3 regions of the Paenibacillus sp. WG02 genome follow, and region 3 is predicted to be linked to each of the others. Evidence: riboswitches for the same ligand, from Rfam matches in the RefSeq annotation. Region 3 holds a riboswitch; each other region holds the start of a gene.
The links. A riboswitch is a leader RNA that binds a small molecule or an ion and turns the genes downstream of it on or off. The one in region 3 is predicted to bind cyclic di-GMP.
Positions count from the first base shown of each region.

Region 1: another riboswitch for cyclic di-GMP. It lies ahead of ACBP55_RS24465 (diguanylate cyclase domain-containing protein); the one in region 3 lies ahead of ACBP55_RS01085 (transglutaminase-like domain-containing protein).
Region 2: another riboswitch for cyclic di-GMP. It lies ahead of ACBP55_RS11640 (methyl-accepting chemotaxis protein); the one in region 3 lies ahead of ACBP55_RS01085 (transglutaminase-like domain-containing protein).

Region 1 covers NZ_AP036016.1:5,324,523-5,332,529, forward strand. The annotation lists gene ACBP55_RS24450 (electron transfer flavoprotein subunit beta/FixA family protein) at 1-1, opposite strand, end outside; gene ACBP55_RS24455 (GNAT family N-acetyltransferase) at 341-763, opposite strand; gene ACBP55_RS24460 (HAD family hydrolase) at 805-1,455, opposite strand; cyclic di-GMP riboswitch class I at 1,662-1,754, shown strand; gene ACBP55_RS24465 (diguanylate cyclase domain-containing protein) at 1,817-2,809, shown strand; partial or broken gene ACBP55_RS24470 (putative bifunctional diguanylate cyclase/phosphodiesterase) at 2,834-3,598, shown strand; gene ACBP55_RS24475 (MDR family MFS transporter) at 3,619-4,950, opposite strand; gene ACBP55_RS24480 (sulfite exporter TauE/SafE family protein) at 5,149-5,916, shown strand; gene ACBP55_RS24485 (ABC transporter permease) at 6,031-6,774, opposite strand; gene ACBP55_RS24490 (ABC transporter ATP-binding protein) at 6,777-7,427, opposite strand; gene panD (aspartate 1-decarboxylase) at 7,676-8,007, shown strand, end outside.
Region 2 covers NZ_AP036016.1:2,607,892-2,615,898, forward strand. The annotation lists gene ACBP55_RS11620 (response regulator) at 1-554, shown strand, start outside; gene ACBP55_RS11625 (TetR/AcrR family transcriptional regulator) at 1,129-1,707, shown strand; gene ACBP55_RS11630 (DMT family transporter) at 1,729-2,070, shown strand; gene ACBP55_RS11635 (DMT family transporter) at 2,070-2,384, shown strand; gene ACBP55_RS11640 (methyl-accepting chemotaxis protein) at 3,495-5,207, opposite strand; cyclic di-GMP riboswitch class I at 5,287-5,371, opposite strand; gene ACBP55_RS11645 (BMP family protein) at 5,648-6,679, shown strand; gene ACBP55_RS11650 (cytochrome ubiquinol oxidase subunit I) at 6,880-8,007, shown strand, end outside.
Region 3 covers NZ_AP036016.1:239,891-247,897, forward strand. The annotation lists gene spoIIE (stage II sporulation protein E) at 1-1,135, shown strand, start outside; gene ACBP55_RS01080 (class D sortase) at 1,353-2,066, shown strand; cyclic di-GMP riboswitch class I at 2,152-2,239, shown strand; gene ACBP55_RS01085 (transglutaminase-like domain-containing protein) at 2,253-3,059, shown strand; gene ACBP55_RS01090 (collagen binding domain-containing protein) at 3,252-6,869, shown strand; gene ACBP55_RS01095 (vWA domain-containing protein) at 7,027-7,746, shown strand; gene ACBP55_RS01100 (protein kinase domain-containing protein) at 7,730-8,007, shown strand, end outside.

The DNA of each region.
Region 1 (8,007 bases), 3.4 Mb from region 3:
TCTCTGCACCCTCCTATTTCTTAGAAAACTTACTTGCACATTCGACAGCAAACGGATCGGAGCTTGTCAGCATTGTGAATTTTGTCACTTAAAATGACGAAACGAAATCGCTTTCACTCTTTTTTTTAAGTTAATAATCTAAAACAATATATGCGAAAAGCCTGCTAACATGACACTTAATTTAGTCCAACGCTTAAAAGTAATCTTATCGATGTAACCTAGCAATTGAGTTGGAGGTGGCGTTTAGCCACGAACGCACATGCTGGACGCAACACAAAAAGGACCTGAGTCGACGGTCGACGACTCTGGTCCTTTTTAAAAGAGATACATCTATACAAACCTACTCCTCTTCCGCTTCTTCCACCTCATACGTACATAGGAAACGTTCTACACCGGGATACTTCTCCCCGAGGCTGCGGATGACGAACCCAATATTTCGATAAAATTGGACCGACTCTTCATCCGTTTCTGCCACGATTCGAACCGGATGCATATCTTCAATAATTTCAAGGATGATCCCTCGGCCAAAGCCTACCCCTCTGCTCTCCGGTTCAACGGCCAGATGAGTGATCGTCATCTCCTGATTATCATTCAGTTCAAAGCCGATAATGCCCACCATGATACCTTCGGATTCATACCCAAACAGCCAAAGATTTGCATCATTTTCATAACTCTCAAGAACCGGTTGAAGCGCCTCCGGATCAGGGAAAACACTGTAACTAAGCAGTTCTTGTATGTCATTTTCGTTGAGTCGGGATTTCACATTTACTAACATCTTTATTCACTACTTTCATTAATCGTTATCTACACATAATCTAACAACTTAAGCAAGCTGTCAATATTCGCTATAGGTGTAATCCCCTTCTCCTTCATCAAGTGATCGTTGGTCCCATAACTAATAAAGGGGATTCCAGCATCTATGGATGCTCTGCCATCTATCCACGAATCTCCGACCGATATCCATTCTCGCTCATGAATTTGAGGAAAATGCTGCTTGGCGGCTAAGTATCCGGATGGAGAGGGTTTCATCGCTGCCATTTGCTCTCTTCCGATAATCAAATCAAAGTATGGATGAATTCCGGTCTCTTCCAGCGCATGAACCGCGGACTTGTACGAATTGTTTGTCACAATAATCAGGACATAGTGCGACTTTAAAATCATTAGAAGCTCGGAAACATGGGATTCCAGACCTGCGCCCTCCATACCTATTAGTTCATGATGAACGACCATTTTCATCACTTCTGTATAGGTCTCTTCAGGCATCCCCTTCGCTTTCACATACGCAATCATGGTTGACGTGGTATGCTCTTGAATCGGAAAATCAACCGGTAATAGATCATTCTCGGTAAGGAAGTCTGCCACTTGCTTTTTCATCATTTGGAAATTAATTCTCGACCTCAGCAGCGTATTATCCATATCAAAAATAATGCCTCGAACTTGGCTTGATTTATTCATTAAGCCTCACCTATCCATCTCTAGAACTACAAAATATTTAAGAAATTAGCATTATAAATTATTCTTAGTTGAATTCGACATTTTTCGCTATTTATATGCAAATACCGCTATAGACACGTCATTTTCAACTAATTATAATGAGGCGTATTAACTGGTATTTAAGCTTTTCGCAACATTTACCAGTGCCTTTTGAACTACATATATGGAATCGTTAAAAGCAAACCATTGGAAACAATGCGACGCAAAGCCATGACCTAAGGCATCCCTAACTTGGATGCTATGGACGACAGGTTACCGAGTCAAGGAGTTCATCCTTTCATTCGGGATGGACTTTTTTATTTATACGAAATGAGGTTGATTCATGCATCTTACGCTGATAGATAATTATTTGATTTACCTCATGCTGCTAGTGCTCATTATTTCAATCATTGCTCTTTACATATCCTTTAGTAACAAAACAGCACTCAACGCTTCCATACTAGAGTCTGCTATCGATTGTATCATGATGTTTAATACAAGTGGAAAGATCATTGCATTCAATCCGGCGGCTGAAGCGATTTTTGGTTACGAACGCAAAGAAGCTTTAGGGCTTACGTTAATCGATTTTCTTTTTGAAAAAGATGGCCAGGAGACAACCTTCTTAAATCTGCTATTCACAGCCAAAGACGAAACGATTATCGGTAAGCGAATCGAATTGAAAGCCTATCGTTCGGATGGCAGCGTATTTCCCGCAGAAATAACGATGACGAGCTCTTCGTATAAAGGAATGTATGTCTATACAGCTTATATCCGCGATTTAACAGAGAAAAAGAAGTCCGAGGAAATCGTACATCAACTAGCCTACTTTGATCTGCTGACAGGGTTGCCGAATCGCAACCAGTTCAATCAGCTTTTCCATGATGCGTTAAACAACGCCAAACAACATAATCAGAGCTTAGCTCTGCTTTTCCTTGATGTAAATCGGTTTAAGCTCATCAACGATACGTTAGGCCATCACTTAGGAGATCTTGTTTTGAAGAAGTTCTCCGCATTGCTTTCGGAAAGTTTGTTAGCTCAAAGCATTGTCTCTAGACTAAGCGGCGATGAATTTGTGATTTTGTACCCGCTAGGCAATCAGAAGTCAGCTGCTGTGCAAGCCGAAAGAATCATTCAACAATTGGAAGCTCCTTTCCAAATCGACGGGCGCAATGTTTTTGTTTCCACCAGTATTGGTATCTCTTTGTATCCGATCGATGGAGAAGATCCCGAGGTTCTACTGAAAAATGCCGATCAAGCCATGTATATGGCCAAAGAACGCGGAGGAAACCATTATTATTTTTATAAACAGGAAATGAGTGTCCTTTATTCGAGGTGAAATGCATGCGAACAATCCCTCCGAACAGCCATAGAACATAATGAGCTCATCTTGATGTACCAACCCAAATTCAATATTCCTTCCGGCAAAATAATCGGTGTCGAAGCTTTACTGCGTTGGGATAGCCATAAGTTAGGCAGTGTCTCGCCGAAGGAATTTATTCCGATTGCAGAAGAATCCGGACAAATTATTGCCATCGGAAAATGGGTTTTACAAACTGCCTGCCTACAAATGAAAAAATGGCAATCTGCGGGTATGGAGCCTGTTCCAATTGCAGTCAATCTATCCGCTGTCCAGTTTCATCAAGAAGATTTGGTGACCATGATACTCGATATTCTGCATCAAAACGAGCTGGAAGCACAGTATTTAGAACTCGAAATTACCGAAAGTGTATCGATGAATAACGGCCGTAACATCATGGAAAAGCTTTATGCTTTACGGCGCAAGGGAGTTAAAATCGCTGTCGATGATTTCGGAACTGATTACTCATCCTTAAGCTTTTTACAGAATTCTCCTATCAATACTTTGAAAATTGATAAATCGATCGTTCAAGATATTTCCACCAGTATATCTGCATCTTCTATCATTGAAGCTATAATGGCCATGTCACATAGTTTAAACAAGAATGTCATTGCAGTAGGTGTGGAAACTCAAGAACAGCTCACTTTTCTAGAGAAAATTGGTTGTCAACATATACAAGGATATTTATTCTCTGTTCCGCTTACTGACCAGCTATTTGAAACGAGCTATGTTATCCATGATGCAAATGCTAGTCCAAATGCTTTATGAGAAAAGCCAGAATTCGGAGGTTACTCCGTCTTCTGGCTTTTCAGATTGGACGCTGAACGAATAGCAAACGGCATGGCCAATGAAAGTAAGCTTGCCAAAAGTCCAAACACGAACATGTCGTGAATCCCTGTATAAAAGACGCTGGATTTAGTAAGGATTGCCCCCATAATCGTTACGCTGACCGCTGTCCCGATATTCCGTGCAAAGAGCTGCAGCGAGGTGGAAATGCCCTTCTGATGCGCTTCTACCAGCTGCTGTGAACCGATTGTTGTTATTGTGAAGATTAATCCATAAGCAAGACCAAGCATCATTAGTGCGCTAAACGTGTACCAGAAAGAAGAACCCTTGTGTATAAAATAAAACAAAGCCGCTGTAATGACGAGTATCACATTTCCTATGATTAAAAGACGTTTATATCCATAGCGAACCACCCATTTTCCGCATGGTACAGCAACGGCCATCCACCCAATCGATGTACTCAAAAGCGCAATTCCGCTGACAAACAACGAGTAGCCTTGATTTTGCAAGAAGAGAGGAACGAAGCTGGAAGTCCCAAAGAGCGCCGCGCAGCTGAGAAACGAGCTTGCAATCATAATCGCCACCGGACGATTCCGCAGCAGATTTAACGGAACGATCGGCGCAGGATGCTTTCTCTCATATAAAAAGAATGCCATCATGAATATGCCCCCTAACGCTCCATATATGTAGCTATAATGCTCAACTGCAGTAGTAAGCAGCAAAAAGGATATTCCGCAGGCAAACAAAATAGCCCCACCATAATCGACCACTGCTTTCTTCGGTTGATACACTTCCTTATACGGCTGCAAGGCAAGAAGTGCAACGATACATACCGGTATATTCACGAAAAAAATCCACCGCCAGCTCAGGTAGGTCACGAAGAACGTTCCTAATAAAGGCGCTAATATCGCAGATAACCCCCACATCCCTGTGAAATACGCTTGAACTTTACCTCGCTCCTCCACTGGATAAATATCTCCCGCTATGATGGCAGGAAAAGGCATCATCACTCCTGCGCCAATACCTTGAATCGCTCTGAACAGGATCAACTGCAGCATGCTCTGGGATAGACCGCAAAGCACAGATCCGAAAAGAAACAACAATATGCCTGCTGCAAAGATCCGTTTCCGCCCAAATAGGTCAGATAATCTGCCTGCTAATGGAGCTAATACGGTAGAAAGAACCATATATGAGGTAAATGCCCATGCGTACAGGTCATTGCCGCCAATTTCGTTCACAATAATCGGCATTGTGGTATTCGCAATCGTGGTATCGATCGACGAGACTAATACCGCCAAAACAATACTCACCATAACCGTTGTTCGATTTCTCATGGATGTTCCCTCCTAATTGCTGACTTTATTCACATCCACATATTGTAACTGATTCCAGAATGGATGAATAGCATGTTCAGAGTATGATGAAGTCAATTAAAAAAGCAAATCAAAAAATTCCTCTTTACATAATGCTTTTCTATATAATAAAATTAATCCAATAAGGTTAGTGGGTAATTCGATTGGGGACATGACAACATGACTTTAAGTGTATTATTTATGGGCGTATTCGTAGGTTTTATGGTCGGATTAACTGGTGTTGGCGGAGCTTCGCTGCTAACCCCTATTTTGATCCTGATTGGTATTCATCCTTCAATTGCCGTGGGAACAGACCTTTTTTATAATTCGATTACAAAGCTTTTTGGCACGATTCAGCATTGGCGGCAGAAAACGATTGATTTCAAGCTGGTTAAAATGCTCGCTATGGGTAGTATTCCAGGTGTTATCGCAGCCGTTGTTTTTTTGAAATTATTCAATTCGTTCTTTCATAACCAGGAAATTATTATTAAGCATGCACTTGGTTATGTCTTGATTCTGGTAGCTTTTGCTACCTTGTTTAAAGTTTTCTTCGGCCACAAGATCAAAGAAAATCGCTGGCAGCTCCAATCTTTGGAGGAGAAACGAGGACTAACCATTACAATTGGTGCTGTACTGGGTTTTGTTGTAGGGCTTACGTCCATAGGATCTGGCTCCCTGTACGCTATTGTCATGCTTTACTTTTTCCGCATGAATCCCGCTCAACTTGTAGGAACAGACATCGCTCACGCTTTTTTCCTTGCGACGACAGCAGGCATTCTGCACGCAAGTATGGGGAATGTGAATTATACACTCGTCCTCAATCTTCTCATCGGTTCTATTCCCGGCGTCGTTATCGGAAGCATGCTATCCACCAAGGCACCGACCGCTATTCTGCGCACGATTATTGCAAGTCTGGTATTAATTAGCGGCCTTAAATTAATAGGATGAAGCACAGCAACCGTTCATCCATAACGAAGAAGCGTCCGAGTAAACCAATCGGACGCTTCTTGCTGATCACATATCATGTCGTTTTGTGCGGTTCCCCGGGAAATATCCGCTGCTTTATTTCAATGTCATTTCCCGAGTAAACCACAATTTATAACTAAGCATGCTTAATATGATACTTGTAATTGCCGCTGCTGCTGTGAATGCAAACAAAATCAACATTTGATATCGAACGGCTTCCACAGGATTTGCTCCTGCGATAATCATCCCCGTCATCATTCCAGGCAGCTGTACGAGTCCAACTGTTTTCATTCCGTCTATCGTCGGAATCATGCTGGCCTTCACGGAGCGCTGCAGTGCTTGCTGAATCGCCTGTCTAACCGAGGATCCGAGAGCTAGCAGCGCTTCAATTTCTCCGCGCGACGATTGCACCTCACGATTCATTTGATTCAAAAACAAGCCACAAACAATCATTGAACTACCAATGGTCATCCCGCTAATCGGGATAATGAACTGGCTAGTTGGCTTGATAATTTGTAAACTGAGCATGAGTGACATTGTAATCGTTTCCGTTACAGCAATCGCAGCAGCTATTCTCCAATATATCCCCTTTAACCCTTCTCCACGTTTGCCCGCATTGTGTGTAGCAACCACAATCATAACAGCAATGATCATAAAGATAAGTCCCCAATGCTCCGTCTGAAAAATAAAGTGAAGCACATAACCAATGAACAACAGCTGCAAGGCTCCACGAATGGTTCCCACAGCAATGTCCTTCTCAAGCCCAAGCTTCTGCCATTTAGATAAGGCAACTGTAATCATGACAAAGGTCAATGTAAAGCCTAACGCTAGCGTAGACACGTCTAATCCATCCCCCCTTCGACTGAGGGCATATCCGTCCATTCCAACGAGTCTTCCGGTACAGTTTCAACTAATAATCCGCGATTCAAATACCAGAACCGATTGCCTACCCTCTTGGCTTGCTCCATCTCATGCGTTACCCATATAAGCCCAGCTTCCCGCTCTTCAAGCCAATTCATCAGGGTATCTTCAACTGCTTGCTTGCTGTGTGCATCCAGTGCAGAAGTTACTTCATCAAGTAAGAGGATATCCGCTCCCAGCAGCATTGACCGGACTAATTGAACCCGCTGCTTCTGTCCTCCAGATAAATCAGCCGCCTTCTGAGACCAGCTCAGGTCTCCAAGCCCAACCTGCTCCATCAAGCTTAGCGCCAATGATTTATCGAAATTACGCTGATGCAGTTTACTCACCAAAGCCAGGTTGTCTTCGACCGTAGTAGGCAGCATAACCGGCTGTTGGGGGACATAACAGACTTTCTTCCGCCATTCACTTGGTCCCCAGCTCGCAACCTGTTGTCCATGCAAGGATAAGCTTCCGCCATCCATGCTTTCTAAGGTGGACAAGATCCGAAGCAGTGTACTCTTCCCTTGGCCGGAAGGACCTAGAATTGCAATTCGATCTTTGGGCATGACGTTCGCACTTATTTGCTCCATTAAAGGCGTCAGGCCTTCATTCGGATGCTTCTTATGTAGATTTTCAATAACCAGAATAGGCTGCAGTACTTTTCACTCCCATCTATCCAAGTTTATATATATCCATTTTAATAGTATATCACAGCCATAAATCAACGGGGCATTTACCCATTTTTCGCTCAAAATAGGCTTTAGCCTACACCAGTTGACCGACCTTAGGCATACTTTGTGAGGAATACCCAATGTGATGATAAAGGAGCTACTGCAATATGCTGCGACTAATGTGTAAAGGGAAGATCCACCGTGCGACGGTAACGGAAGCCGATTTGGATTACGTGGGAAGCATTACTATAGATGGTTTATTGATGCGCAAAGCGAACATTTTACCCTATGAAATGGTTCAAGTGACAAGTCTTCGTAACGCCACCCGGTGGAAAACATACGCGATCCCTGCGCCGGAAGGCTGCGGCAAGATCGGTTTGAATGGCCCTCCCGCCCACCTTTTTGCTCCAGGCGACCTCGTTATTATTCTTAGTATGGGACTTATGAATGAAACTGAAATTAACAACCTCAAACCTCAAGTGGTTTTCGTAGATGAACG
Region 2 (8,007 bases), 2.4 Mb from region 3:
ATGAAATAAGGTTGATATTAACTGATTTCCTGTGGGAGCTTAGCTCATTGCTTTATACGCAAGAAGTTCGATGGGGAGAGGTATTTGACCATAGTGATCCCTTTGAACAGATGAAAAACATTCAAACACTTGACGATACATTACAATGGCTCAAACAGATCTGTAAAGAAATTTACCAATTTATCCATGAGCAGTACGAAAAAGAAAGTGCACCCTACAGTGTGGTTCAGAAAGCTAAAGATTTTATTCATCAGCATTATTGTGAGGAATTAAGTCTAGGTATGGTTAGTGAATGGGTAGGGGTCACTGAAAATTATTTGAGCAAGCTATTTATGAAGAATGTCGGCGAGAGTTTCATTCAATATGTAACGAATCTGCGTATCGAAGATTCTAAACGTTTGTTAAAGAAGGGTTTTAAAATTATTGATGTATCTGAAAAGGTTGGTTATACTAATTCGGAGCATTTTAGCCGTGTATTCAAGAAGGCAACGGGGGTAAGTCCGAAGATGTATAAGGAAAATCTAGGTTTTGGAGCAACGATTAAAATGGATTGAACGACCCCTCGATCCCACCGCTTCGGAAAGGATAGAAGTATGGAAGTTCCATACTTCTGTCCTTTTTTTGTATTCGGAAATGGAATGACCGTAGTCGCATTTCTGTTTGATTTCTCCGGCTGTATGCAATAATTGCGACAATAGCCCGCAATAGTTCAATTCAACACAAGGAAGAAGCCGTGCAACAATTGCACCTTGTAGGCGACAGTTTATTAATAGTAAATTACGAATGGTAAGTTAATTTGCGCAAGCATCAAGAGGTGGTGATAGATGAGAATTTTAACGAAGCAGTGAGAGGTTTGAAAGCGCTTTAAAGATATGAAGGAGTTGAAGGAGGTATTTGATTGTGTCAAACATGAGCAAATTTATTCAAAAAAGTTTGAGCAGAAAATTAAAAATCACGATGGCGATTTTGTTTTTCGTGGCACAGTTTTTCTCATTAAATGAATGAGAAAGATTGCCTACTATCCTGCCATTCTGGCTAGATGGTTGGTAATCTTTTTCATTGGTTGCCCCAATATGGAGTACGTGATACAATCATCCTGACGAACGTTCGGAAGGGGTAGTGGATCAAATGACTGCAACTCGGATCAAAGGGGTAGCCCTCACACAATTTGCCAAAAACGGATATGAAGGTGCGTCGCTTGCAGATATTGCTACGGAGGTAGGCATCAAAAAACAATCCATCTATACACATTTCAATGGGAAAGATGAACTTTTTCTTGATCTGTTTGACGATGTGCTAGCGAAGGAATTGAATTTAATTGTTGAGTATCTCGCTCGCCATAAGCATCTTTCGATTGATCAGCTTCTTTATGGCTTTCTTATCCAATATAAAGATTGCTACGAACAGGATGATAATACCAAATTTTTCTTGCGGGTTGCCTTTTTCCCGCCTTCCCATCTCTATAATGAGATTGTCAAACAAGGTTATAATTATTTAGATACGCTGGAAACGATGTTAATTCCTGTTTTCGATCAAGCGATAGCAGCAGGGAGCATCAATTCTGATGTCAGCAGTGAAATGGCGACAGTTGCCTTCCTTGCTGTACTGGATGGCATGTTTGTAGAGTTGTTATTCGGAGGAGCTGATCGGTCGCTTAAAAGGATTGAAGCTTCCTGGTTCGTATACTGGCGTGGAATCAAATCGTAAAACAGCAGGAGGATCATACACATGAATCGTAATTGGATTTATATATTTATCGGCGCTTTTTTTGAAGTGATTTGGGTTACGGGTTTAAAACATGCGAATACGACGATGATGTGGATAGGCACGATCATTGCGATGTATATCTCTTTTCATTTAGTCATTAGCGCGTCTACCAAGCTTCCTGTGGGGACCGTGTATGCTGTCTTCACAGGAATGGGGACAGCCGGTACCGTATTGGTGGAAATGCTGCTGTTCGGAGAGCCGTTCAGGTTTCTTAAAGTATTCCTAATATTACTGCTTTTATCCGGCGTATTTGGACTCAAATTTGTGACAAAAGAGCAAGATAAGAAAGGAACTGCAGTCTAATGGGTTGGATTTTTCTCATGTTTGCCGGGATGTTCGAGGTCGTAGGCGTCGTGGGCATGAACCAAATAAATAAAGCGAAAACCATCCGCTCCTTTAGCATTTTCATTGTAGGCATTGTCATGAGTTTTGCGCTTCTGAGCCAAGCGATGAAAAGCCTGCCGATGGGCACGTCTTATGCGGTCTGGACAGGGATCGGTACAGTTGGCGGCGCAGTCGTCGGGATGCTGTATTATGGCGAATCTAGTGATTGGAAGCGGATTATGTTCATTGCGATGGTGTTAAGCGCAGCGGTTGGTTTGAAATTAATTTCTTAATCACATAGAAGGGAAAGGTGGGGGCATTCAGTGAGTGATCTATCAGGGAATGACAGGTGTGGAGATTTTAAACATTTTAAAAAGATTAAATGCACAATCGGACGATTATTTTGATTACGCATGACTTATTGATTGCCCAACAGTCGAAGCGGATTGTGAGGTTTCGGGATGGGCGTTGGTTCATTAAATGGAGACTGAATATACAGTAACGATAATGGCCTTACGTGAAGTCGTAGGGCTTTTTGATTTTTCAAGTTTGGGTAGCAAAGATCAGAGATCGTGGCCCCCATTTTATTAATGATGTATCTTTACTTCGTTCAATCTGACAAAATATTTATGAGAACAATGACCGACACACAAACCGAGGTTTTAAAGCGGGTTACGGATCGGGCCGACGATATGTTTAATCGGACTTTAAATGTTTCGAATTTGCTCTCGAACGACTATGATGTTCTGCTACTGCTAAGAAGTTCGGGGCAATCAAATTTAGTTGATTATCCTACATTCCAGAGGGTAATTGGTCTACAGAGTAAAATGGACAACCTGAAGTGTACGATTACCTAATCGGGCTGATGACTCATGTTGCGTCGCCCATGCGAACACTTTTGAGACAGCCCCATTTTCCGTACTCGGTAGTGATTTCATATCCCTCAAGTCTACGCTTGTGGACCCGTTAAACGCGGTTCGATACGGAAAATAGGGCAACTGAAGCTGCTTATTTGTTCGAATAGCTCCTGTTATGGATGCTTAAGCAAGCTACGTTTGCTTATTGATCGCTAATACGCCCAGAGTGTAATGTTTTGCAGAACATTAGCACGATCTGTGGTCTTATCTCACGAGATACCTCGATAGTTAGAAGGAATTAGCACACCTAGCTTGCTTATTCATTCCCTAGCACAATGTAGATATTTTAAATGACCTAGCCGCAGGCTAGGTTAGTACTCAAAATAGAAATGGATATGTTCTACATGTCAATACAGCTAAAAAGAACCTCCATTTCCCACTGAAGTGGAATTGGAGGTTCTTTTGCGTAAAATTCGGGACGTTCTTAATCATGCGAACACTTTGAGGCAGCCCCTTTTTATTGCACAGTATCCGGTAACGGGGCGATCAGCTCTTAAAACGTAAAGTCATTTCGTGCAGTTCTTGAGCCATCCGCGTCAACGCATTCACGGATTCCGAAATTTCTTCCATCGTAGCTAATTGCTGCTCCGAAGCGGCCGCTACACTTTCTGTCTTCGAGAAGGCGACTTCCGTAATGCTGTTCATATCGTGGAGAGAAGCGGTAATTTCCTCTGTGCCTGCCGACATTTGTTGCGATGCGGCAGAAACCTCCTCCATCTGATAGGCCACCTGCTGCACCCCATTCATAATTTTGCGGAATGCTTCTCCTGCTTCCTGCATAATCACGGTTCCGTGTTTGACCTCTATGCTACCTTTTTCCATGGCGACAACTGCAGAACGAGTTTCGCCTTGAATTTGCTGAATGATCCCCGCGATTTGTTCCGCCGATTGTCTGGATTGCTCCGCCAGTTTCCGAACCTCGTCGGCAACGACGGCAAAGCCTCTTCCGTGTTCGCCCGCTCTTGCAGCTTCAATCGCGGCATTCAATGCAAGCAAATTTGTCTGCATCGAAATATCGGTAATAACATCGACGATTTGACCGATTTCATGAGATCGTATACCCAGTTGGTTAACACTCTTGGCCGAATCGTTGACTGATTCTCGGATCAAATCCATTTGGGACATCGCTTTCTGGATCGAAATATTGCCTTCCTCGGCTTCCTTGGAAGCTTCCATTGACATTGCGGATACATTGCCCGAAAATTCGGCAATCCGATTAACTCCGGTAGCCATCTCTTCCATTGCTCTTACGCTTTCGATAGTACTTTGCATCTGCTGATCGGCACCTCCAGCAATGTCTTGAATGGCCGCAACGACATGATGGGTAGTTTGGTTGGATTGTTCGGAGCTTGCTGCCAATTGCTCCGAGCTTGCTGACAAGTTTTGAGACTCGAGGACGATCTTCGCAATGATTTCTCTCAAGCTGGTGATCATTCCGTTGAAATCCTTTGAAAGAAGACCGATTTCGTCTTTGGATTGGTATGTAGCGTTAACCGTTAAATCTCCGTCCTGCGCTTTAGCCATCAATTGCTGGATGCTGCGGACAGGTCTTGTGATCATGTTAGAAATGCCATATCCGATCAAGGAACATAAAGTGACGGCAAGTAGGGTAACGACAATGATGATCGAGGAAGCCAGCTTGGAGCTTTGAACACTTTTCTCGTAAAAGATTTTTGCGTCGTCTTCATTGAACTTAACAACGTTCTCCAGGCTTTTGATCATTTCTGCGCGGATCGGCTTGAACGAATTCACATATTCCTTATGCGCTGCTTCTTTTTGATTGGCAACGGCCAATTCATCCACTTTTTTCTTGGCTTCGTTGTTTTTAGGGATTAAATTGATAAAGCTTTGGTACTGCTCTTGTGCTCTCGAAGTCAGCGTGATCTGCTCGAGAGCTTTTCGTATCGCCTGATTTTTATCGCGGGTTTGAACAATTTGCTGTTGGATTTGCTTAATGATAGCTTCGTCTTTCGCCAGCAGCAATTCAAGCTGCAAAGCATCCATTTGGGAATTGCCGAACAGAAGTCCTTCGACCAGGCTGTTCGGAATCAAGGTTTCTTCGTACATAGCACGGGCATTGCTAGCCATCTTGTTCATGACGAAATAGCCTGTAAAGCCGATAATGAGCAGGAAAACAATGGAAAGACCGAGCATCCCCCCGATTTTCGTTTTGATTCGCAAATTCTTAATGTATTTCATGATCTAAGCATCCCCCATTGAGATATTGTGAAATAAAAAAAGTCCACCCCCAAAAAAAAGAGATGGACGACCTCCAATTTTCGGTGACCCGGCTGCCGTAGATCGAAATCCTTAGGCCCGTAGCTTTGCGTCCTCCTCTTTCGAGAAGTTTGCCTTTTCGTGATATGGGTATATCTATTGGCCAAAGTATAGAATAGCTTTTTGAAAAATACAAGACCTTTTTACTAAACCTAAATACTCACTTAACATACCGTAATGTCGGAATTTAGGGCAATTGTCATGGGTGCTTTAGGGAGGATAGGCCTGCGAATGGCGCTATTACGCGATTATTGGGTTTATTCCCCATATTTATTTTCGGCATAATTTGACAAAAAATGAAGTCTAGTTTATTCTCGGATTTGTCCGGACAAAACTACTTTTTTGGAAACGAGGGGTACATCTTGAGAAAACTACTTTCGAAATTGGCTTTGTCGAGCTTGGCGATGGCACTAGTATTTTCATTCGGTTTGTCTACTGCAGAAGCTAGCAAGGACCCGTCACACACCAATAATAAAAAAGCTAAAGTTGCATTGTTGATTCCGGGTTCCTCCAAGGACGGCGGTTTTATGGAATCTGCTTACCGTGGATTGGCGAAGGCAGAAGAGGATTTCAGAATTAAGGCGACGTTTGTGGAAAATATCCCGCATGACACCGCTCAAATTGCAGATGCATTGCGTGAATTGGCTAATACAAACCCAGATATGATTATTGCTCATGCAGGGCAGAGCTCGGAAGCCGTGAAGTTGGTAGCCAAAGAATTTCCCAAAATAAAATTTGTTAATACGCAAACGAATTTGACCGGCGATAACCTGTCCAGCTATCAGGTAAAACAGGAAGAATCCGCATGGCTGGCAGGCGCAGCTGCAGGACTTTTGACAAAAACGAATGTGGTTTCTCATATTTCCGGCGCACGCGTAGGTCCCGGTCTGTTGGGACGCGCAGCATTTGCCGGCGGTTTGAAATACACGAATCCTGAAGCAACGTTCCTTACAACGTTTACAGGCAACCAGGAAGACGCCGCTCTGGCGAAAAGAGTTGCGCAAGCGCAAATCAACGCGGGGTCGGATATGATCTTCACCATGCTGAATAATGCTCGTTCTGGTGTGACGGAAGCGGCACGCGAGAATGGCGTGTATCAATTCGCTAACGTTCGCGATTATTATGCCGATGCACCCGATGTTTTCATTGGATCTGCGATTTCGGATGCAAGCTTGACCGTATATGGAGCGATTAAAGATTTGACGGAAGGTACGTGGAAGCCGAATACGGTGAAAAAAATTGGACTCGAAAATCCGGATGCCGTTCGACTTGCCTTGTCACCTATTGTTCCACAAGACGTGAAGGATACAATTGCAGCGTTCGCCGATAAAATCAAATCAGGTGAAATTGTTATTCCTTCAGTATATACCGGTCCTGAATTTACAGCTAACTAAGCCTGCGTTCAGATAACGAATCGCCTAAGTGAGCCTCATAGTTCGTATGTTGAGCACTTCTTTAATCCCGAGTGGGGTTAGAGAAGTGTTTTTCTTTTACACTTTTTGTTCAATAGAAATTACCGCGGTTGTGATATTCATCACATGCAAACAACACGCCACGATTTATACTTACAACGAAAAGAAGGGAGGCGCTATTTTTGGAAGCATTAGACTTAAGTCGGTGGCAGTTCGGAATAACAACAGTTTACCACTTTTTTTTCGTACCTTTATCTATCGGTCTTGCCTATCTGATTGCTTGTATGCAAACGATGTATGTGGTCAAGAAGGACGATAAATACAAAGCAATGGCACAATTCTGGGGCAAATTGTTTCTCCTTAATTTTGCAGTGGGTGTTGTGACAGGAATTATGCAAGAGTTCCAGTTCGGCATGAACTGGGCGGATTATTCTCGGTATGTTGGTGCAGTCTTTGGGGGACCGCTTGCCGTAGAAGCCTTGGTTTCTTTTTTCTTGGAGTCAACGTTTCTAGGGTTATGGATTTTCGGTTGGGATCGGCTGTCGAAAAAGGTGCATTTGGCTTGTATATGGCTTGTAGCAATTGGAGCAACTTTATCCGCACTCTGGATTCTGAGCGCGAACTCTTTCATGCAGGAGCCCGTCGGCTACACGATTCAGAATGGACGTGCGGAGATGACGAATTTCTTCGCGCTGCTTGGCAACACACAGCTATGGGTTGAATTCCCGCATGTTATTTATGGGGCGCTTGCTACAGGATCAATGTTCGTAACAGGCATCAGCGCTTATCAAATCATACGCAAACACAGAGTGGATTTATTTAAAGCCTCTTTTACAATAGGGATCGTGTTTGCTCTCGCTGCAAGCTTTATGACAGCTGTAGCTGGACATGAGCAAGCACAGCATTTGATGAAATCTCAGCCGATGAAGATGGCTGCATCAGAAGCACTGTGGAACACAACGGGGGACAGCGCCCCTTGGACCGTATTTGCTCGAATCGATGTCAAGAAGCAGGAGAACAAGTCTCAATTAGAAATTCCTTATGCGTTAAGCATTCTTTCGTATAACAAGCTTACTGGCAGTGTGCCCGGTATGAATCAACTGCAGGCCGAGTACGAGGCGAAATACGGTCCTGGCAATTATATTCCGCCAGTGAAGACGACGTTCTGGAGCTTCCGCATTATGGTAGCGGCTGGCGTACTCATGATTCTGCTTAGTATGCTAGGAACCTACGCCGCATTACGCAATCGCTTGGAACGGTATCGTCATTATTTGAAATGGATGCTACCCGCCATTAGTCTTCCTTTTATC
Region 3 (8,007 bases):
GGATGTGATGAAGCAGCAATATGGCTTGTACAAGAATGATTTGCATTGGAAAAAGCAGATTATGGATAGCCGGCATCTCGTGGCTGATCAGCTATCGGGCGTGTCCCAAGTGATGGAGGACTTGGCCAAGGAGATTAAACGGGAAGGACAGGAGCTGTTCCTTCAAGAAGAGCAAATTCGTAATGCCCTAGAGGAGCTGGGCTTATCCATCCATACCATCGACATCATTTCCTTAGATGAAGGAAATATCGAGATTGAAATCATTCATCAATACACGAAGGGCTTCGATGAATGCCGGAAAATCATTGCGCCGCTCTTGAGCGAAATCATCGGCGAGAACGTCGCCGTCATGCGTGAAGAGATGCATGCGCGCGGCGAGGGTTACAGCACGGTCGTATTCGGCTCCGCCAAGGAATACGAGGTTGAAACCGGGGTCGCCGGCGCAGCCAAGGGGGGCGACCTCTTCTCGGGCGACAGCTTCTCCACGGTGGAGCTAGGCAATGGCAAGTATGCCGTGGCGCTTAGCGACGGCATGGGCAACGGCGAGCGCGCGCGTGCGGAGAGCCAGACGGCTCTGAGCATCCTGCAGCAGCTGCTGCAGTCGGGCATGGACGAGAAGCTGGCGATCAAGTCGCTGAACTCGGTGTTGATGCTGCGCTCTTCGGATGAGATGTACGCGACCGTAGATATGGCTTTGATCGACATGTACAACGCAAACACAACGTTCATGAAGATTGGCTCTACGCCTAGCTTCATTAAGCGCGGGACGGAAGTGATCTCGATATCGGCTAATAATTTGCCGGTCGGTATCTTGAGCGAGATTGACGTTGATCTGGTCTCGATTCCGCTCCAATCCGGTGATATCCTCGTCATGATGACAGATGGCATCTACGATGCACCGGGACATGCGGTAAACAAAGAGATGTGGATGAAGCGGATGATTCAGGAGATCGATACGACGATGCCGCAGGATTTTGCGGACTGTTTATTAGAAAGGATTTTCCGCCACCATCATGGTGAAATTCAAGATGATATGACCGTTGTTGTTGCTCGGGTTGAGAAGAGGCAGCCTGAATGGGCCACATTCCGCTGGCCAGGCATTACGCGAATGGAGCGTCCGAAGACGGTTAGTTAATGGAGGAATAGAAGCCATAACAGCTCATTTGCTGTTATGGCTTTTTATTTGCTGCTATTCCCTTAAGATTAAACAAGTAAATTAATACCCAAATAGGTTGCGCACAGAATTAGAAGCATGCTTAACTTATTTATAGGTTTGTTTACAAATCATGCCAAATCTAATTTTCCTCGGAGTATCATTATTGCGTGAGATCCAAGAGAAGGCGGTGCCATTTGTGATTAGAAAAAAGCTATCACTGTTATTTATCGTTCTTGGGATTATCATTTTTCTTTATCCAACGCTAAACGATCGTTATGAGAGCTATCAGCAGAGCAAAATTTTGAAACAATGGCAGGAAAATCTGCAGAATATGGATCAGACAGCCTCTGACATCGAGGAGGAAACGAATGCGGGGTTGGTCGCGCCTTCTTCCAGTCCGGAAGTGGAAGCTCTGCCAGCAAGCAGCTCGCCGAGCAGTCAACCAAGCAGTCAGCCAGGCCCCTTAGCCGCAGAAATGACACCGAAGCCTGTTACTTTGCCGCAGAAGAATATAGAGGGTGTCCTCACAATCGATAAAATTAATTTAAAGCTCCCTATTTTGACAGATGCAACCGTGAATAATTTGAAGATTTCCGTTGCTAGTATTGCCAAAACAGGCAAAGTAGGAGCTGTTGGTAACTATGCCATTGCGGGTCATCGAAACCTGACCTACGGGAAAAATTTTAATAGATTAGATGAAGTTACTGAAGGGGATTTCATAGAAGTGAATACAGGGAGCAAAACGTATATCTACAAGGTAGTGGACAAACAGTATGTCCTCCCAGAGGATGTCTGGGTGCTGAAGGGTAACGGCAAAGATCGGGAGATTACGCTAATAACTTGTCATCCTATGGAAAATCCGACTCATCGTATTGCCATTAAGGGAATCCTGGTGCAGTCTAAGGAATAAAATGTAATATTTTGTCTATCCAGAGAGACAAGCCTATGTTAAGATTGCACTATCACTATAGTGATTATAGGGATTCGGTGCGTTCCTCCGATAAAGGCAAATCTAGCGAAAACTAGAGACGCAAAACTAAAGGGCCTTCCTTAGCCGAACTAAGTTGGCAGCCAGTTACCGAAAGGGGATTTTTTTGTGTTCAAAAAGCCAATCATACGAACGATCATTGCTGCGGTTCTGTTTACTCTTGCTCCGCAAGGGATATTTGCAGCTTCCAATCCTTCCGTGATCGATAAAGATGCTCTGAATAAAGGAATTATCTCGGTTCATTATTCAAACGATAAGAACGCCAAAGTTCTCGTACGAATAATGAGAGAAAATGTCAAATATGATTACACCTTCGCAGAAGGGGACCAGTACCCTTTGCAGCTTGGAAACGGACCGTATAAAGTGCTGATTGGAGAGTCCATAGGAGCTAATAAATATAAAGTTGTTGCGCAAGAACAAATAGATTTAGAGATGGAAGACGAGAATGCGGTATTTCTACAGTCCATTCCTTTGATCGATTGGAACGATGAATCGAAGGCGGTCATTGAGGCTAAGCAATTAGCTGGAGATAAAGAAAAAGATATCGACAAAATAAAGGCCATTTATGGATATATCACAACACATTTCCAGTATGATTACGAGAAGGCCCAAAGTGTAGCAGACAATTATGTACCTAATCTGGATATGGTCTACGAAGCGTCCAATGGAATTTGTTATGACTTTGCTGCTACTTTTGCGGCAATGGCAAGAAGCCAGGGGATTCCAACCCGTCTAGTTATGGGATTTGAAAGCCATGCGCCAGATACTTATCATGCGTGGAATCAAGTATTCCTAAAGGAAAGTAAGGAATGGGTGACGATCGATACCACGTATGACGCTGTTCATATACAAGCCGGTGAAACAATAGATATTATAAAAAACGATCATAATTATCAAATTTCCAAAATATATTAGAGTAAATGAAGAAACCTGTACTCAACTGAGTACAGGTTTTTTTGTGCCGTTCATGTTAAAAAAACATTAAATTCCAAGATTTACAATACAAGTTGTATCATATAGTATTAAAAATGATACAATTTGTTTCAAGTGCATAAGTTGCAACTAATAATCTCAATAAAAATTAATCATGAATGGAGGTATGAATTTATGTTGAAGAAAAAGACGAGTGCGCTGCTGATTACTTTATTAATTTTTATGCAGAGTATTTACGGAATTGGCTTTACTACCAAGGCTAGTGCGAACACGATTTCAAACAATATTCTTGACAGCGTGACGATGGCTGTGTATGACAGCTCGGGACAAGTTGTGACCGGCAATGTTTACGATCCTAACTCCAAAGTGCAGCTAGACTATACATGGTCTTTGCCAAACGGTCATGGGTACCATAGTGGTGATACGTTTACGTTCACTCTGCCGCAGCAATTTTTGCTTTTCAACGATATCAGTGGCGGTTTGGACATGGGACCGAATCAGTTGGGAACTTTTCATGTGGATCAGGCTAGTCATCAAGTGTTGATTACTTTTAACAACTACATCGAAAGCCATGACAATGTACATGGCACGCTCACTTTCAGAACACAGTTAGATATAAGTAAACTTACGGAGAGCACAACGGTAACGATTACAATTCCGATTCAATCTGGCGAACAGATTTTCATCCTTCATCTAAAGCCCTCGGTCACTTCCACAATCGAAAAGAGAGGCGTACCCTCTGGGTTTAACGCGAAAGATATTCATTGGACCGTGGATGTGAATAAGACGCTGGATTCTGTTCAGAACGCCGTGGTGACGGACCCTATTCCCATAGGTCTATCTGTTCCTGTAACTGTAGCTGTTTATGATTTAGGGGTTCATCTAGATGGAACGGTCGTACAAGGAGCATTGGTGGATAGCAGTAAGTATACAGTTAATAGAACAGGGGCGGATCTTTCTGTTCGATTCAATGAATCTCCTATTCATACGGCTTACCGCATTCAATATACGACACCAATAACCGATTTTGACAAAGATATCTTTGTGAATACAGCAACGTTTGGAGGGAGTAATAAAAATCCTGTTCAAGCCTCTGCGACAGTCCATATAACGCGTGGAAGTTCTTTGGATAAAATAGCGGAAAGCTATAGTCCAATTACGCAAATTATTGGTTGGGGAATCAAATATAATTATAATGAAAGGACAATTGCCCAGTCAGCAGCATTCCTAAAGGACTTATTCAATGATACACAAGAAATTGTTGCAGGATCCCTTCATATCTATCCCGTAACGTTCAATTCAAGTGGGAATGAGACACTGGGAAGTGAATTGCCGACTGGGGAGTACACCGTCACAACGGAAACAGCTGCTGGCAAGAAAGGATTTAAACTGCAATTTAATCATGATATTTCATCGGCCTATAAAATTACTTATCAGACCAAGGCAAGTAATCCGGTTTTGAATAATGCGATCATTACGAATACCGTTACGTCCGGCAGCGGAGCAAGTGATTCAGCATCACGGGCTATTGAACAGGGGGCAATTTTTAAGTATCCTGGAATCGCAGATTACAAGGCCAAAACCGTATCGTGGCTTATCATCATTAACAGAGACAGTCAGTTGATGAACAATCTAGTTGTGACCGATACATTTTCGAATAAAGGATTGCGTTTCAAGCCCGATTCGTTAGTTATTAAAAAAGGTAACGTGGTCTTACCGTCGGCGAATTATATCCTTGATAGTTCTGTCGGTGCTGAGGATGGGTTCAAAGTTAAATTCACGAATGCGATCTCAGAACCAATTTCGATTGTTTACCAAACAGAATTCAATATAGATTTGATCAGTCCTCCGGGAACTACTAATTTCATGAATTCAGCTAAGGCGGATTGGATCGACAGCGCTGAAAAAACAAAGACGCAAACAGCAACTGCAACATTTATTCCGAGAAATGAAGTGAAGAACAACGGGTTTAAATACGGTGGTTATAACGCTGTTACTAAAGAACTCACATGGACAGTGGGGGCTAACTATAACGGCAAGACTCTTACAGATGCTAAAGTTCAAGATACGCTAGAGTCCAATCAAATCTTTAATGTTAATTCGCTTGATTCGCTTGAAGTATATAAAATGACCATTCCGGAAAATGGCAACGCAACACAGGGTGAAAAGATAGCCCGCTCAAAGTATGAATACACAGTAGATAACCAAAACAAGCTAGTTGTTCATTTCCTTCAACCCATTTCGGAACCATTTTACATCGTTTTTAAAACGAGTCTGCAAGGTCAACTGATTAACAGCACGGTTTCTAATACGGCTAAAATTTTTGATGGAACTAAGCCGGCTTCCAGCGATCTCAAAGCGACCCTGCCCATTCCTAAAGGCGGAGAATATGTGAGTAAAAGCGGAGGGCAAAGCGGAGATAAAATAAACTGGTCAGTCCAAATTAATTATGGTCAATCTACATTAAACGATGCGAAAATCATAGATACACCGTCATTCAACCAACAATTATTGCCAAATTCATTCCATTTGTTTGCTACGACCGTGGCTAGTAACGGGAATGTCATGAAGGGGTCCGAATTGACAAAGGGCGTATACACGCTTGTTATTAATACGGATAATCAAGGTAAACAAACATTTGAGCTGAGTTTTGTCAATCAGATAACGACCGCGTATATTTTGGAATATCAATCTTTAATTAGGGCTAATGATCACGAAACGGTATGGAATAAAATCAGTCTTAGCGGTACTAACGAAACCACTATCACGAAAGAAACGACCAAGGAAATTGTGGTAGGTGTATCGGACGGATCTGGCACCGGCAGCGGAGTTCGAGGGTCATTAACGGTTATGAAAATTGACTCTGCCAACAACACCTTAGTGCTCAGCGGCGCAACCTTTGAACTGTATCGTAAATCGGGTGTTACAAAAACGTTTATTGACAGGTTAACAACAGATGAAACAGGTTCTGTCATCTTTAACAATCTACTTGCAGGCGATTATGTGGTGATTGAAATAGCGGCTCCTTCTGGTTATGGAATAAATAAAGAGGATAATCCGATAACCCTTCAACCAGGAGATGAACTTTATCTCAATGTGATCAACACGAAGACAACACCAACACCAACACCAACACCAACACCAACACCAACGCCAACGCCAACGCCAACACCAACACCAACACCAGAACCGACACCAACACCAGAACCGACACCGACACCAACACCAACACCGACACCGACACCAACACCAACACCAACACCAACACCAACGCAAACGCCAACGCCGACGCCGACGCCGACACCAACACCAACACCGACACCGACACCGACACCGACACCAACGCCAGAATCGACACCAACGCCAACGCCAACACCGACACCAACGCCAACGCCAACGCCGACGCCGACGCCGACACCAACACCAACACCGACACCGACACCGACACCGACACCAACGCCAGAATCGACACCAACACCGACGCCAACACCAACGCCAACACCGACACCGACACCGACACCGACACCGACACCGACACCAACACCAACACCAACACCAACACCAACACCAACACCAACACCAACACCATTGCCAAGTGTAACGCCAACACCTTCAACGGGGCCTGACATTCCGATTGATACTGATAATGATGTGCCCTTAGGAGGAATTCCGCCTATCACGAAGCCAGAGACCCTCCCAAAGACAGGAGAATCTAGCCATCTGTACGTGGAAATTGCAGGCATCACTTTAATCTTACTAGGTCTTATCCTAAGAAGGAGATTCACTAGGTAAATCTTCAATCTTGAGACAGTCCGCCATTACCATTGGGTGGGCTGTCTTTTTATTTCGCTGAGTTAGCTCGTGATTAGACTCTCTCATAAATGGAAAAACTAGGAGGAGAACTACTAGAGAGCTAATCTTTTCTTGGGCCAGGGAGGCATATATCATGATGAAACAGATTCTTTTAATAACAGATGGGTGTTCCAATGTAGGGGTAAGTCCGGTAATAGCAGCGGCACAAGCACATACTGAAGGCGTTACTGTGAATGTCATCGGTGTGATTGACCATGGGGAGCTGGGGGTGCTGGGCTCTGAGGAGATTCAAGAGATTGCTGCGGCAGGCGGCGGGATGAGCCGAATCGTCAATTCAGGCCAACTTTCCCAGACAGTTCAGATGATGACGCGCAAAACGGTCACCACAACGATTCAGCACGCAGTAGGCAAGGAGCTGCAAAGTATTCTAGGCTTTAATCAATTGGAGCAGTTACCTCCAGATAAGCGCGCGGAAGTGGTTCAAGTGATCGATACCATGAGTGAAACTACTTCACTCCGCGTAGCACTTTTAATAGATGCCAGTGCTAGTATGAAGCCTAAGCATGCAGCGGTGCGTGAAGCGATTCATGATCTGTTGCTTAGTCTTAGAGCCCGCAGCGGCAAGAGTGAACTGGCAGTTTTTCATTTTCCGTCAACCAAAACTAGGGATCAGGAATTAGAAATGGATCTCAGTTGGACGAATCAGCTTGCAAATTTAGACAAGATGTTCTATAAAATAAACATGAAGGGTACAACTCCGACAGGTCCGGCGCTGCTGCAAACTTTGCAGTTCATAACGGAGAAGTCTATCTTACCAAAGACCGAGGATGGGATGCTGAGTGACTACGTGGTATGAAGACGCCTTCCGTCCGGGATCAGAAATCCAAGGGAAATGGAACGGCCGGATGTATGTGGTCGAACGTTTATTAGGTGCTGGTTCCAATGGTGTAGTGGCTCTCGTACGAAGAGGGGCAGCTAGATTTGCGCTGAAAGCAGGCCATGAGACGGTTGATCATCAATCGGAGATTAATTCCTTGCATGCGATATCCATGACAGAAACGTCATTCAAGAACTTTTTAATAGATGCCGATGATATGACGATAAATGGGAAAGAAGT